Regions from separate parts of the Ferdinandcohnia sp. Marseille-Q9671 genome, predicted to be linked through region 1. Evidence: riboswitches for the same ligand, from Rfam matches in the RefSeq annotation. Region 1 holds a riboswitch; each other region holds the start of a gene.
The links. Region 1 has a riboswitch for S-adenosylmethionine ahead of ACWNMY_RS15480 (5-methyltetrahydropteroyltriglutamate--homocysteine S-methyltransferase). Riboswitches for the same ligand answer to the same signal wherever they lie in the genome.

Region 1 (4,556 bases):
TAACGAAAGAGCTGCCGATGGGTGTTACTACGAGTAGATTAGGTGGCTTAGATATAATTGTTTCAGAGGATGTATTAAATAAGATTGTCTCGAATAATGAGAGGGCAAAAAGTGAAGTTCAAACTGAGTTATACATGAATAGTTCAGACCCATTGGGAACACAGGAAGAATTAGATAAAGTGACGAACTCCTCAACACATGTATATAATGTCTATCAAAGAAAGCAGGAACAAGAACAGTTAGTCCTTTTAATGCAAGTCTTTACCTATGGATTTATCGCGTTGATTTCATTAATTTCAGTTGCGAATATCTTTAATACAATCTCAACAAGCATCACACTTCGAAAACGTGAATTTGCAATGCTGCGCTCAGTAGGAATGACTCCAAAAGGCTTTAACAAGATGATCAATTACGAAAGCATATTTTATGGTGTCAAATCATTACTATACGGACTTCCAATAAGCTTAGGTGTCATGTATTTGATCTACTTGTCACTCGGGCAGACGTTCGAGTATGGATTTACACTTCCATGGCTAAGTATCATATTCGTAGTCGTAATCATTTTCGTTATCGTGGGCTTAGCAATGCTCTATTCCATACAAAAAATAAAAAAAGAAAATATAATCGACGGATTAAAACAAGAAAGTATCTAGTCGGATTGCCTCCTTCCGGTGGGTCAGAGGGACAGGTTCCCTGTCCCAAAACTTATGCCTGAGCTTCATTGTAGTGAATGTACTGCAGTGGGGCTCAGGTATTTTTATTGTATAAATTCTTGAAATTTCCCATCCAAATGAATCAGGTATTGATATACCAGTTCTGATATAATAGGACATATTGCAAGCACGTGTATTGTGCATATAAACATACTACATCATACTACATACACTGGAGGGGCATATGAAATACATCAACAACTTTTTGTTAGACTATGATATGGATCCTACATTGGCTAGGTATCTTTCTGTTATAATCATGATTCTTTTTATTGCATTAATCTGTGTTCTAGCAAATTTTATTACTAAACAGGTTATCATCAGAATTATTAGTCGGATTGTAACAAAATCCAAATTTACGTGGGATGACATGCTGTTAGAGAGAAAGGTTTTTCGAAGGCTATCACATATTGTTCCTGCAATTATCATTCATCAGTTTGCTGGAACGTTTCCGAATTATGAAAACTTGATTGTAATGGGAGCAAATATTTATATAATTCTCGTGGGATTACTTGTTATCAACAGCTTACTAGATGCAGCTAACGATATTTATCAAACCTATGAAATATCGAAGACTAGACCTATAAAAGGGTACGTTCAAGTTGTGAAAATCATCATCATAACACTTGGGGTTATTCTGATTATCGCAAACCTTATGGGAGAGAGTCCGCTTATTCTCCTTAGTGGGATCGGAGCACTTTCCGCTGTTTTTATGTTAGTATTCAAAGATTCATTATTAGGACTTGTTGCAGGGATTCAGTTGACTTCGAATGATATGGTTCGGGTCGGCGACTGGATAGAAATGCCGAAATATGGGGCAGACGGAGACATTATAGATATCTCTTTAAATACAGTGAAGGTGCAAAATTTTGATAAAACGATTACGACAATCCCGAGTTATGCGATGATATCTGATTCATTTATCAATTGGAGAGGGATGCAAACCTCCGGAGGGCGAAGAATTAAACGATCCTTATTTATTGATAAAAATAGCATTACTTTTTGTTCGGACGAAATGATTGAGAAGTTTAAAAAGATCCATTATCTTTCAGATTATATTACCTATAGGGAAAATGAAATTGAAGAGTACAATAGTAAAAATGAAATTGACCGAAGCAATCCTGTAAATGGGAGAGCTCTTACGAATATAGGTGTATTTCGTGCGTATATTAGCAATTACCTTCAACATCACCACGGGATACATAAAGGTATGACCTTAATGGTTCGTCAGTTAGCACCTACAGAGCATGGACTCCCAATCGAAATTTATGCCTTCACAAATGATATAAGATGGGACGTGTATGAAACAATTCAAGCTGATATTTTTGATCATCTCTTTGCTGTAGCGCCAGAGTTTGGACTTCGCTTATTCCAGAATCCTTCTGGACATGATTTCAGGGCTCTAGTTGATGAATCAAAGGAAGATGGAAAGATTAGAGAGTATTAATATTATTTGAAAAGAGGCCCTTAAACTTGAGTATACAGTTTGAAGTGAGAAGAACTTAGATTCACTAAAATTGAGATTTGGAGAGATAAATGGGACAGTCACTTTTTTGCTTGGAGCAAATTTCCTGCACTTCCAAAAATTTTATTGACATACAAATTTTCGAAGCGTATAGTGAAGCTTATAACTTAATAATCGAAATTTTCTTATCCAGAGAGGTGGAGGGACTGGCCCATTGATACCTCGGCAGCGGACTTTTACTAGTACTGTGCCAATTCCAGTAGCTTTAAGCTAGAAGATAAGAAGAGCAGGTATCTTACTTTGTCAATTTAACCCCTCTTCTTATCTTTTAGAAGAGGGGTTTTTGTGTTGCAGGGACGTAAGAGACGGTCACCTTGTCTCGTGGGTCAGAGGGACAGGTTCCGTGACCCAAAAGTAGAAGTGGGACAAGGTACCTGTCCCCGTGACCCACCCGGTGAACCCCAAAAATGATACTAAGGAGAGATTCAATTGACAAAAACATTAGTTAAAGCACCATTTAGGGCAGATCACGTAGGAAGTTTATTACGACCTGAGAGAATACATATTGCTAGAAGGGATTTCCAAGTTGGTACGATTACGGCTGAGGAACTACATAATATCGAAACAGAGGAAATTACTAAAATAGTGGATAAGCAGATCGAGGTTGGCTTGCAAGCTGTTTCTGACGGAGAGTTTCGTCGTAGGTTTTGGCACACCGACTTTTTAGAGCACTTAAACGGGGTAGAAGGGTACGTACCAGATCACGGCTTTTCATTCAAAGGTGAGGAAACGGAAAGATATGATGTACGTGTAATCGGGAAGATATCATTTAACCCGGAGCATCCACATGTAAAAGATTTTATAGAATTTAAAGAAATTGTTGGAAATCGTGCTGTAGCTAAACAAACAATCCCTAGTCCAAATCAGTTGTTTAATGCAGGAATTCGCAATCTAGAAATCTATCCAGATATTGAAGACTATGCAAATGACATTATCAAGGCATACCGCAATGCAATTCAAGCCTTTTATGATGCAGGTTGTCGATACCTACAATTAGATGATGTATACATTGCAGGTCTCAATGCACCGGAAATTCCGTTTAATGATAGTGGATATTCTCGTGAAGAATTAATTGAGTTAGCATTGCGTGTAGCGAATGGTGTACTAGAGGATAAACCTGAAGACTTAATTGTGACTACCCATCTTTGCCGTGGAAATTACCGATCTACCTGGGCATTTGAAGGTAGTTATGCGAAAATAGCTCCAACTTTATTTGCAAAAGAAAAAGTAAATGGATTTTTCTTAGAATATGATGACGATCGTTCTGGGGATTTCAAACCATTGGAATACATTCCAAATGGTGGCCCACAAGTAGTGCTAGGTGTTTTTACATCAAAGCATGGTACTTTAGAAGATAAGGAAAACGTAATTGCTAGAGTGAAGGAAGCAACTCAATATGTGCCATTAGAGCAATTATGTATTAGTCCACAATGTGGATTTGCCTCTACACATCATGGAAATATATTAACTGAAGAAGAGCAATGGGCAAAATTAAAATATATTGTTGATATTTCTAAAGAGATTTGGGGTTAAGGTATATAGCGAACACCAGTAGTGGTGTTCGCATTTTATAGATTTTTTGTGGCATAAGAATAAAATACATATAATAGTATAGCTTAAAAACCAAGTATTCACATGCGAATATAAAATATAGAAAATTAATTTCAACTTATCTGTTAGTGGCCATTCTAGTCATTGTTGTTAAAACTACACCATCAGTAGGAAATATCCTTACTAGTAAGGCGCGCCGTGAGTAATTGAAAGAACATTAGATTAGAAGATAGACAGGAAAAGAAAAGTGTATTTGTTCATAGGGAGGTTTAAGGCATGTATGTTATGGACTTAACAGGGAAAGTTGCGATTGTTACAGGTGGTGCTCAAGGAATTGGAAAAGGTATTGTTGATGCATTTTTAGAGTGTGGAGCCAAGGTAGCTGTCATTGATCAAGAACTGGATTTGAAAATTTCGGATGAAAGTATATTGTACATAAAAACAGATGTAACACAAAGTGATCAAGTGGAAGAGATTGTACAACAAGTGATTGATCATTTTGGTAGGTTGGATATTCTGGTGAATAATGCTGGAATTTCTACGATGGATTATGCGATTGACATAAAGGAGAAGGACTGGGACCGAGTAATGGACGTAAATGCAAAAGGCGTTTACCTATGTAGCCAATTCGTTGCGCGATTCTTGAAAGCACAAGGTCAAGGTGGGAAAATCATCAATATTTCTTCACAGGCTGGGAAAAATGGATACAGATTAATGGGGAGTTATGTTGCTTCGAAACATGCTGTATTAGGATTTACTAAGGTTAT
Region 2 (4,556 bases), on a different contig from region 1:
CACCCTTCACCAAAGTCCAAATAATACGTTACTCATTGAGGACGATGTCACAATTGGCCATCAGGTTATCCTACATAGCTCTATCGTTCGAAAAGATGCCTTAATTGGGATGGGTTCAATCATTCTAGACGGTGCAGAAATTGGAGAAGGGGCGTTTATCGGAGCAGGAAGCCTAGTTCCACAAGGTAAAAAAATACCACCTCATACATTAGCCTTTGGGAGACCGGCAAAGGTAATCCGCGAATTAAACGAAGCGGATAAAAAAGACATGGCAAGAATTCGCAGAGAGTATGTTGAAAAAGGTCAGCATTATAAAGAACTACAAGAAGAACAGAAGAAGAAATAAAAAGCTCGCCACCCTTGGCGAGCTTTTCTCCTATTATTTTGTTGCTTGTGTCTTAAGAGCCTCTGCTTTATCCGTACGCTCCCATGGTAGGTCAATATCATTTCTACCAAAATGACCATATGCAGCAGTTTGCTTATAGATTGGACGACGAAGATCTAACATCTTAATGATACCAGCTGGACGCAAGTCAAAATTAGTGCGAACTAAGTCAACTAGTACATCTTCTGAAACTGTTCCAGTTCCAAATGTATCTACAGAGATGGATACAGGTTGAGCAACACCGATAGCATAAGCAAGCTGAACTTCACATTTTTCTGCTAATCCAGCCGCAACAATATTCTTCGCTACGTAACGTGCAGCATATGCAGCAGAACGGTCTACTTTTGTAGGATCCTTTCCAGAGAATGCACCACCACCATGACGTGCATAACCTCCGTACGTATCAACGATAATTTTACGCCCTGTTAACCCAGCATCCCCTTGAGGACCTCCGATTACAAAACGTCCTGTTGGGTTAATAAAGTACTTTGTATTCTCATCAATAAGATCATTAGGAACAACAGGATTGATAACGTGTTCCTTAAGATTACGTTGAATTTGTTCTAAAGAGATTTCAGGATGGTGCTGAGTAGAAATAACAATTGTATCAATGCGCACAGGTTTGTCATTCTCATCGTATTCTACAGTAACCTGAGTTTTCCCGTCCGGACGTAGATATGGAAGAATTTCATCTTTACGAACTTCCGTTAATCTTCGTGCTAGCTTATGAGCTAATGAAATGGGAAGAGGCATTAATTCCTTCGTTTCATTACAAGCAAAACCAAACATTAAGCCTTGATCTCCTGCACCAATTGCATCAATTTGCTCATCTGTCATTTGACCTTCACGAGCTTCTAAGGCTTGGTCTACCCCCATAGCAATATCAGGTGATTGCTCATCGATAGAAGTTAACACAGCACAAGTTTCAGCATCAAAGCCATATTTCGCACGGGTATAACCAATCTCGCGCACCGTTTCACGAACAATTTTTGGGATATCTACATATGTAGAAGTTGTAATTTCACCTGCAACAAGTACAAGCCCTGTTGTAACAGAAGTTTCACACGCTACACGTGCATTTGCATCACTTGCTAAAATGGCATCTAAAATAGAATCTGATATTTGGTCACAGATTTTATCTGGATGGCCCTCTGTAACAGACTCGGAAGTAAATAAACGACGTCTATTTGTCACAAATGTTTCCTCCTTTAACATTCAGAATTCGAAAAGTTCGACTCTGACATTCTTTTTGATACGGTACTCATTCCCTTAGTATTGTTACCTACACAATTTTCTATCCTATCTTAACAAGCCTATAATAGGAACTTCGCTGCTAATTTATCGTGATGAGCACATCAAAGTGCTTGTGTTAGTAACATCTTGAAACCACAAGATCGTTTCAAAAAAAGAAATAAAAAACCTTTCCCACTTTGAGGAAAGGTATATTGTTCATTTCGCCTTTCACTCTTATCGATCAAGGTCATGCCTTGCTCAGGTTAGCACCTTATCACTTTTAACAGATTTTTACCTATATGTAATAGGGTTCGCATAAAATCGTTTGATATGTAAAAAAAAGTGATGGTTGCCGGGTTTCATTGGGCCTGTCCCTCCGCCAGCTCGGGATAAGAGAGTATCCGTTCAATGACCAATCATATCGCAGACATCCTTTTCATGTCAATAAATTTAATAAAAATATATGTAGAAACGTGTCATATTTTTTCATCAAAAAATTCGCACTGCAAAAAGGTCTATGCAACAATGACTATTTTACAATCTGTACGCACTTTTTGTAGATAAGTTACGTAAAATACGTTAAATAGTATAGACTATTTTTACTAATGTGTTATACTAATTGTAAAATCGAGTTTCTTTCTTTCGTATAAAAATAGAAAAAGGATGGTTTTTCATGAATTCAGTTGAAGTTTCAAATGAGCTGCTTTTGGAATTAGTCAATGGAAAAAATGCACTTCATAACCTATCTGTTCCTATTTTAGTTGAAAAAGTACTTGCTAGACAAGAGGGTATTCTTACTTCGACTGGTGCTGTACGTGCAACAACGGGAAAATACACAGGAAGATCACCAGAAGATAAATATATTGTAGAAGAAGCGTCTACTAAGGAAAAAATCGATTGGGGCAAAGTAAATCAGCCAATCTCAGAAACAGTATTTGATAATCTATATAAAAAAGTACTTACTTATTTAAAAGAAAAAGAAGAATTCTTTGTGTTCAATGGATTTGCAGGGGCTGACAAAAAGGTTCGTATGCCGATTCAAGTCATTAACGAATTCGCATGGCATAATCTTTTTTCACAACAATTGTTTATTCGACCAACAGAAGATGAGCTAAACACTCATAAACCAGAATTCACAGTCATAAGTGCACCAAATTTTAAAGCGGTTCCAGAAGTTGATGGCACGCACTCTGAAACCTTTATCATTATCTCTTTTGAGAAACGTACTATCTTAATCGGCGGAACTGAATATGCGGGAGAAATTAAAAAATCTATCTTCTCTGTTATGAACTATGTATTGCCAGAAAGAAATATCCTCTCTATGCATTGTTCCTCCAATGTAGGTTCAGAAGGAGATGTAGCGTTATTCTTTGGTTTGTCTGGAACCGGAAAGACAACGCTTTCAGCAGATCCAAAACGTCGTCTGATTGGAGATGATGAGCATGGCTGGTCTAGTTCTGGGGTGTTTAATATTGAAGGTGGATGTTATGCGAAATGTATTAATTTATCGCGTGAGAAAGAACCGCAAATATTCGATGCAATCAGATTTGGCTCTGTTCTAGAAAATGTAGCAGTTGATGAAGAAACCAGAATAGCAGATTATGATAATGGCTCCCTAACAGAAAACACAAGAGCAGCATACCAAATTGAAAACATCGATAATATTATTGTACCAAGTATAGCAGGGCACCCTACTACAATCGTCTTCCTAACAGCAGATGCATTCGGGGTACTGCCTCCTATTAGTAAATTAACAAAGGAACAAGCCATGTATCATTTCTTAAGTGGATACACAAGTAAGTTAGCTGGTACTGAGCGTGGAATTACGTCTCCACAAGCTACTTTCTCAACATGCTTTGGGTCCCCGTTCCTTCCATTACCTGCAACAGTATATGCAGAAATGCTTGGTAGAATGATAGATGAGCATAATGTAAAAGTCTTTTTAGTAAATACAGGTTGGACAGGTGGAGAATATGGAGTAGGAAGCCGTATGAAACTATCTTACACTCGTGCGATGGTTCAGGCTGCTTTAGAGGGTGAGTTAAATAATGCTGAAACCGTTAAAAATGATATATTCGGTTTAGAGATTCCGATTCATATACCAGGTGTTCCAGACGATGTTTTACAACCTTCCAAAACGTGGGCTGATCAAAGTGCTTATTATGTAAAAGCGAAGGAATTGGCCCTTAAGTTCAAAGAAAACTTTAAAAAGTTCTCTGAGGTTTCAAAGGATATTGAACTACTAGGGGGACCAAGGGTTTAAATAAACAATGTGCAAGCACCTAGTTCAGCCCCGACAAGCATAGACGATAAGAAATAGAAGGCTCTCTTTGCCTTCTATTTTTTTAGTGGTCATGACCACTGAGGGCTAGTCGCTGGAACTGAATGTGAAACGCCTACGCCTACCCTAAGTCCAAGAGATAAACTCTTTTTAAAGGCTTATAAGTCGTAGGAATTAATACATGAGATCCACTCAAATCCTTTATTTTTGCTCCCTTGCCTTCATCCATTCCGTCAGTCGTCTTACAGTATCTCGATTTTCACTCGGTGGAAAATAATGTGTGAAATTTGGAAAATACCAACTCTCTACTTCTTTCCCCAATTCCTTTACCCTTTTTTCAAGGCGATAGGAATGCTCAACCGATACATTTTTATCCTTCTCTCCATGAATAATAAGTAAGGGTGCCTTGAGATCTTCAAGTTGATATAAAGGAGTTCTCCACCTATATCGTTCAGGATATTTCGTAGGCGTTCCTCCGATAACTCGTTTCAGCATTCGTCGTAGGTCATTTCTTTCTACGTAGGTTAAGCTTAAATCACTTACCCCTCCCCACGATACAACCGAACAAACTTGAGGTTGATGAATGGCAGTTAATAATGCCATAACTCCGCCACGAGAAAAGCCAAAAACATGAATTCGCCTCGAATTTACTTTTTC
Region 3 (4,556 bases), on a different contig from region 1:
TTCGCAACTGGAACTGCAGTCATTGCTGTCACCTTAGTCCAAAGCGGTATTTTACTCATTGAATTCACAAATAATGTAGATGGTCCATATGGACAAATCAGTCTTGCCTTTTTTGTAGGCTTTGGCTTTAACAGGTTCTTAAATAAACTGAATGAGGTGTCAAAAGAAGTGTTTGAGGCGAAGGAAGAAGAACAAACGCAAAAAAGTACTGAAATAAAACAATAAAAGGCAAGAGCAAATGATTTTGCTGCTTGCCTTTTTTACATATTACCTTCACTTCTACCCTTGACCTTTTGCAAAAAATCTTTCACTCTTCTTTTACAATAATACAAATCTCGTAACCCCTTAATCTCTTCAATCTCCTGCTTTATTTCCTGATATTCTAGTGTTTCCTCTGTGGTTAATTTGATTTTGGGTTTTGGAAATGGAATAAGTTTTCCCATTATTATCTCCTTACAGTTATTGAATAAAGTTTAAATCCTATATCTATTATTTTATATGTATCGTTTTAACCAATGTTGATTAATTAGTGGTATGAAAAATCATCTCCAATCGATTGATTGTCCCACTTCCCTTCATTTTTTTTGATTACGCACTGAATATATATAATACTCTATGGTAAAACATGTTATTATTGTACTAATGAAATGATTAGTTCGGGAGGTTGAGTCGAATTGGTAAAGGAACAAAATGAGATTTGGGAATGGATCAAGGCATTATTTATTGCAATAATTTTGGCAATTATTATCCGCACCTTCCTCTTTACACCAGCAGTCGTACAAGGTGCAAGCATGAATCCTACATTGCATGACCAGGACAGAATGCTTGTAACGAAAATTGGCGAACCAGAACGATTTGACATTGTCGTCTTTCAAGCTACGGAGACTAAGAGATATATTAAACGTGTAATTGGATTACCTGGAGATCGAATTGAATATAGAGACGACACGTTGTTTGTTAATGGAAAGCCGTACGAAGAACCTTATTTAGATCGCTATAAGCAAGAAGTAATAGATGGCCCACTTACGAATTCTTTTACCCTCTTAGAAACACCAGTCGAAAGTGAGGTTGTACCTGAAGGACATTTGTTTGTCCTGGGAGATAACCGAAGAAACAGCATGGACAGCCGTCACATCGGAGCGGTTCCAATGGATAAATTGATAGGAACAACAAATATTGTATTCTGGCCATTGAAGGATATTAAAATCATTAGTAAGTAAATTTGGAGCGTTTATCCTTAAAGGATGAACGCTTTTTTGTTGCAGATTTGTAACAATAAAATTAAATGAACAATTCATAGTAGACACATAGGATTAATAAAGTTAAACTATATATATAAACTTATCCAGAGAGGTAGAGGGACTGGCCCATTGAAACCTCAGCAACAGATTCATTCGAATACTGTGCTAAATCCAGCAAGCTTATAAGCTTGAAAGATAAGTGAGGTTATCACCTATGTTATAAAACCTCTTCTTATCTTCTTGTAAATGATCGTTATTTTGAGAGGAGAAGGTTACTAATGTCTTTATTGAAAGAAACTGTTGAGAAAAGAAAAGACGATATTATACAGAAATTAATCGAATTTAACCAGTATAAAAAAGATGGAAAACAACTTTTTGAGCTATCGCTATCGGAATTAGAGTTCGAATACTTTAAAGTTCAAGCAAATGCTCATCCACATACAGGCTACGGATCTATAAGATGGAAAAATTTTTAATTAACTTTAACTAAATGCTTCATTTTTCAGTGTTCATCCATTATGGGTGAACGCTTTTTTGCATAAAAAAAGCCCTTATCCAATAGATAAGAGCCCTATTCCAAAGCCTTCCTAAGCCTTGGCGCAACCTCAGTTGCGAGTAGTTCAATGCTTTTTGCAACTTTTACATAAGGTAACCCACCAATGTCTACTTGTGCAAGGAAACGTGTATGACCAAATAACTCATGCTGATGAAGAATTTTTTCCACGATTTGCTCTGGGCTTCCTACAAATAACGCAGTGCTTGGACTAGCCATTCTCTCAAAATCATTCCGTGACATCCTCGTGCCCATTCCACGTTGGCGGTTTACATACTCCCAGTAGTTCGAATAATACGGATAAAATTCGTCCTTTGCCTTCTCTGTTGTTTCCGCAATATACGTATGTCCCGTAACCCCTACTTTTAATGCATCAGGTGAGTGTCCTGCCTCTATTCAAGCCTGACGATACATATCAACGAGTGGTTTAAAGCGTCTTGGATCTCCCCCTAAAATGGCTAACGCCATGCCAACACCAAATCGACCTGCACGTTCAGCACTTTCCGGTGTGCCCCCTACTCCAATCCAGATTGGAATTTCCCCATGAACGGGACGTGGAGAAATTTCAGCATTACGTAGCGGCGGGCGGAAATTCCCTGACCACGTTACCACCTCATTTTTATTTAGCTTTATCAATAAATCCATATGCTCAGTGAACAACTCATCGTAATCATTTGTGTGATACCCAAATAACGGAAATGATTCAATAAAAGCACCACGACCAGCTAGGATTTCGTCTCGTCCATTTGATAGTAAATCAACTGTTGCAAAATCCTCAAATAACCGAACCGGATCAAGCGTACTTAACACACTAGTCGTACTTGTTAGTTTGATCTGATTTGTCGCTTGCGCAGCCGCTGCTAGCACGACTGCTGGAGAAGAAACTGCATAATCAAGTCGATGATGTTCCCCTACTCCAAACACATCAAGCCCCGCTTCATCTGCAAGCTTTGCTGCTTGTATCACCTCATCTAGCCTTTGTTTGGCAGTCACTGTCTCTCCAGTTAGTGGATCTGGTCCTATATCTGCAAGCGTGTAGATCCCAATTTCGAACTTCTTTTCTTGATTCACAAGGGTTCCCTCTCTCTTCGTGTTTCTATAGGTAAAATAGATTCGTGTATTCAACTTACTTTATGTAAGTAAGTTTATAATTGTAAGTTGAATAAGTCAAGTATCATCTACACCTTCATAACCTCCGATATTAATTTTTACTCTTTACCTTCTTTTTACAAATATATACTTGATTCAAGTATATATTTGTATTACATTTATAGTATGGAAAGAACAAGTTTAATTAAAGGTCATTTAGAAATGTGTGTGTTAGCGATTTTATCTAAGAAGAAAAGTTATGGGTATGAAATTATGAAAGAATTGGAAAAACATAATTTAAAATTGAAAGGAGTAGGCAGTATTTATCCAATCCTCACAAAGCTCAATGATCAGGAATGGGTACATATATCAAGAGAGTTAATGGAAAATGGAAAAGTGCGAGTGTACTATGAAATAAATGAAAACGGACAGCTCGCACTAATGAGTAAGATAGAAGAATGGTTACATGTTCAAAAAGACATTAAATCCTTACTAATTGACAACGTTGAGGAGGTAAATGGAAATGGCAACGTTACGTAAAAACGAAATAGAGTATGTAGATAAAGTCATTAAGGAACTAAAAAAACATAAGATAAATAGGAATAATCTTGAAAGTATTAAAGAACAGCTCACTGACCATATCTTGACCTCTCAACAAAATGGTGAGGATAGTATTGAACAGCTGGGTGACTCTGATTCCATCGTGAATGACTATTTAGAGCTATACAGTATTGATACTCAACAAAGCAAAAGCCCAAAATCAACATATCTTCCAGTCGCTTTTGGGGTTATTGCTTTCCTTTTTGTATACCTACTTAGTCAAGTACTGTTATCTTTATTTTTAACAGAGTCCTTCAGTGATAACAGAAATTTTGATTATAATATTCTGTATCACATTGACGTGAATCCTTGGTGGAATACCTTATTGGTCATGATTAGTTTTTTCACAGCTCTTATTCTATCAATATTGGTTTCCTTTCTGTTACGGAGTAGGTTCACAAGATGAAAAGATTTTCATACTTCCTCGTTCTTACGCTTTTGTTCTTGTTGCCGCTTTCCTATAGTTACGCCGAGAATCCTTCTTCAAGTTTACATTCATATATTAAGGATTATTTGGAAGAACACCGTATCCCTGGTGCATCAATTTCCATTATCGAAAATGACAAAGTAACGTACGCCGAATCATTTGGGATTACTGGTGAAAATGAAAGAGAAGTTACAGCAGATACTCCTTTTTTATTAGGTTCTATTAGTAAATCACTGACAGCTCTAGCTACACTGAAACTTGTAGAGGAAGACGTAATTGATTTAGATGATACCGTAGTCCAACACCTTCCCTCCTTTACGTTACAAGATCAAAAAGCTGCTTCACAAATAACGATTAAACAACTACTTACACAAACGAGTGGAATTACTACTTTTGATGGTTTGTCTATATCTGATTTAGGTTCCGACGCTGCCGATGCAATCCAAACGAGTCTTCAGGCACTCTCAGATATTGAATTGACGGAAAATCCGGGAGTTGTGCATCAATACAGCAACGCAAATTACACAATACTTGCGGCTTTAATTGAAGCAGTTTCAGGTCAATCGTACGCTGATTTTATAGACGAACAAATCTTTACACCTTTAGAAATGAGGAATGCGGCAGCTAATTTGGAAAAAGCCTATGA

Region 2: another riboswitch for S-adenosylmethionine. It lies ahead of metK (methionine adenosyltransferase); the one in region 1 lies ahead of ACWNMY_RS15480 (5-methyltetrahydropteroyltriglutamate--homocysteine S-methyltransferase).
Region 3: another riboswitch for S-adenosylmethionine. It lies ahead of ACWNMY_RS01540 (Fur-regulated basic protein FbpA); the one in region 1 lies ahead of ACWNMY_RS15480 (5-methyltetrahydropteroyltriglutamate--homocysteine S-methyltransferase).

What each region holds. Positions count from the first base shown of each region.
Region 1 is NZ_CDRJTA010000004.1:26,897-31,452, forward strand. It holds gene ACWNMY_RS15470 (ABC transporter permease) at 1-653, shown strand, start outside; gene ACWNMY_RS15475 (mechanosensitive ion channel family protein) at 898-2,160, shown strand; SAM riboswitch class I at 2,361-2,462, shown strand; gene ACWNMY_RS15480 (5-methyltetrahydropteroyltriglutamate--homocysteine S-methyltransferase) at 2,668-3,771, shown strand; gene ACWNMY_RS15485 (SDR family NAD(P)-dependent oxidoreductase) at 4,066-4,556, shown strand, end outside.
Region 2 is NZ_CDRJTA010000001.1:1,140,343-1,144,898, forward strand. It holds gene ACWNMY_RS05815 (gamma carbonic anhydrase) at 1-346, shown strand, start outside; gene metK (methionine adenosyltransferase) at 380-1,579, opposite strand; SAM riboswitch class I at 1,850-2,014, opposite strand; gene pckA (phosphoenolpyruvate carboxykinase (ATP)) at 2,292-3,881, shown strand; gene ACWNMY_RS05830 (alpha/beta hydrolase family protein) at 4,101-4,556, opposite strand, start outside.
Region 3 is NZ_CDRJTA010000001.1:290,334-294,889, forward strand. It holds gene ACWNMY_RS01525 (hypothetical protein) at 1-225, shown strand, start outside; gene ACWNMY_RS01530 (hypothetical protein) at 261-443, opposite strand; gene lepB (signal peptidase I) at 675-1,220, shown strand; SAM riboswitch class I at 1,339-1,443, shown strand; gene ACWNMY_RS01540 (Fur-regulated basic protein FbpA) at 1,520-1,717, shown strand; partial or broken gene ACWNMY_RS01545 (LLM class flavin-dependent oxidoreductase) at 1,813-2,865, opposite strand; gene ACWNMY_RS01550 (PadR family transcriptional regulator) at 3,070-3,423, shown strand; gene ACWNMY_RS01555 (hypothetical protein) at 3,407-3,889, shown strand; gene ACWNMY_RS01560 (serine hydrolase domain-containing protein) at 3,886-4,556, shown strand, end outside.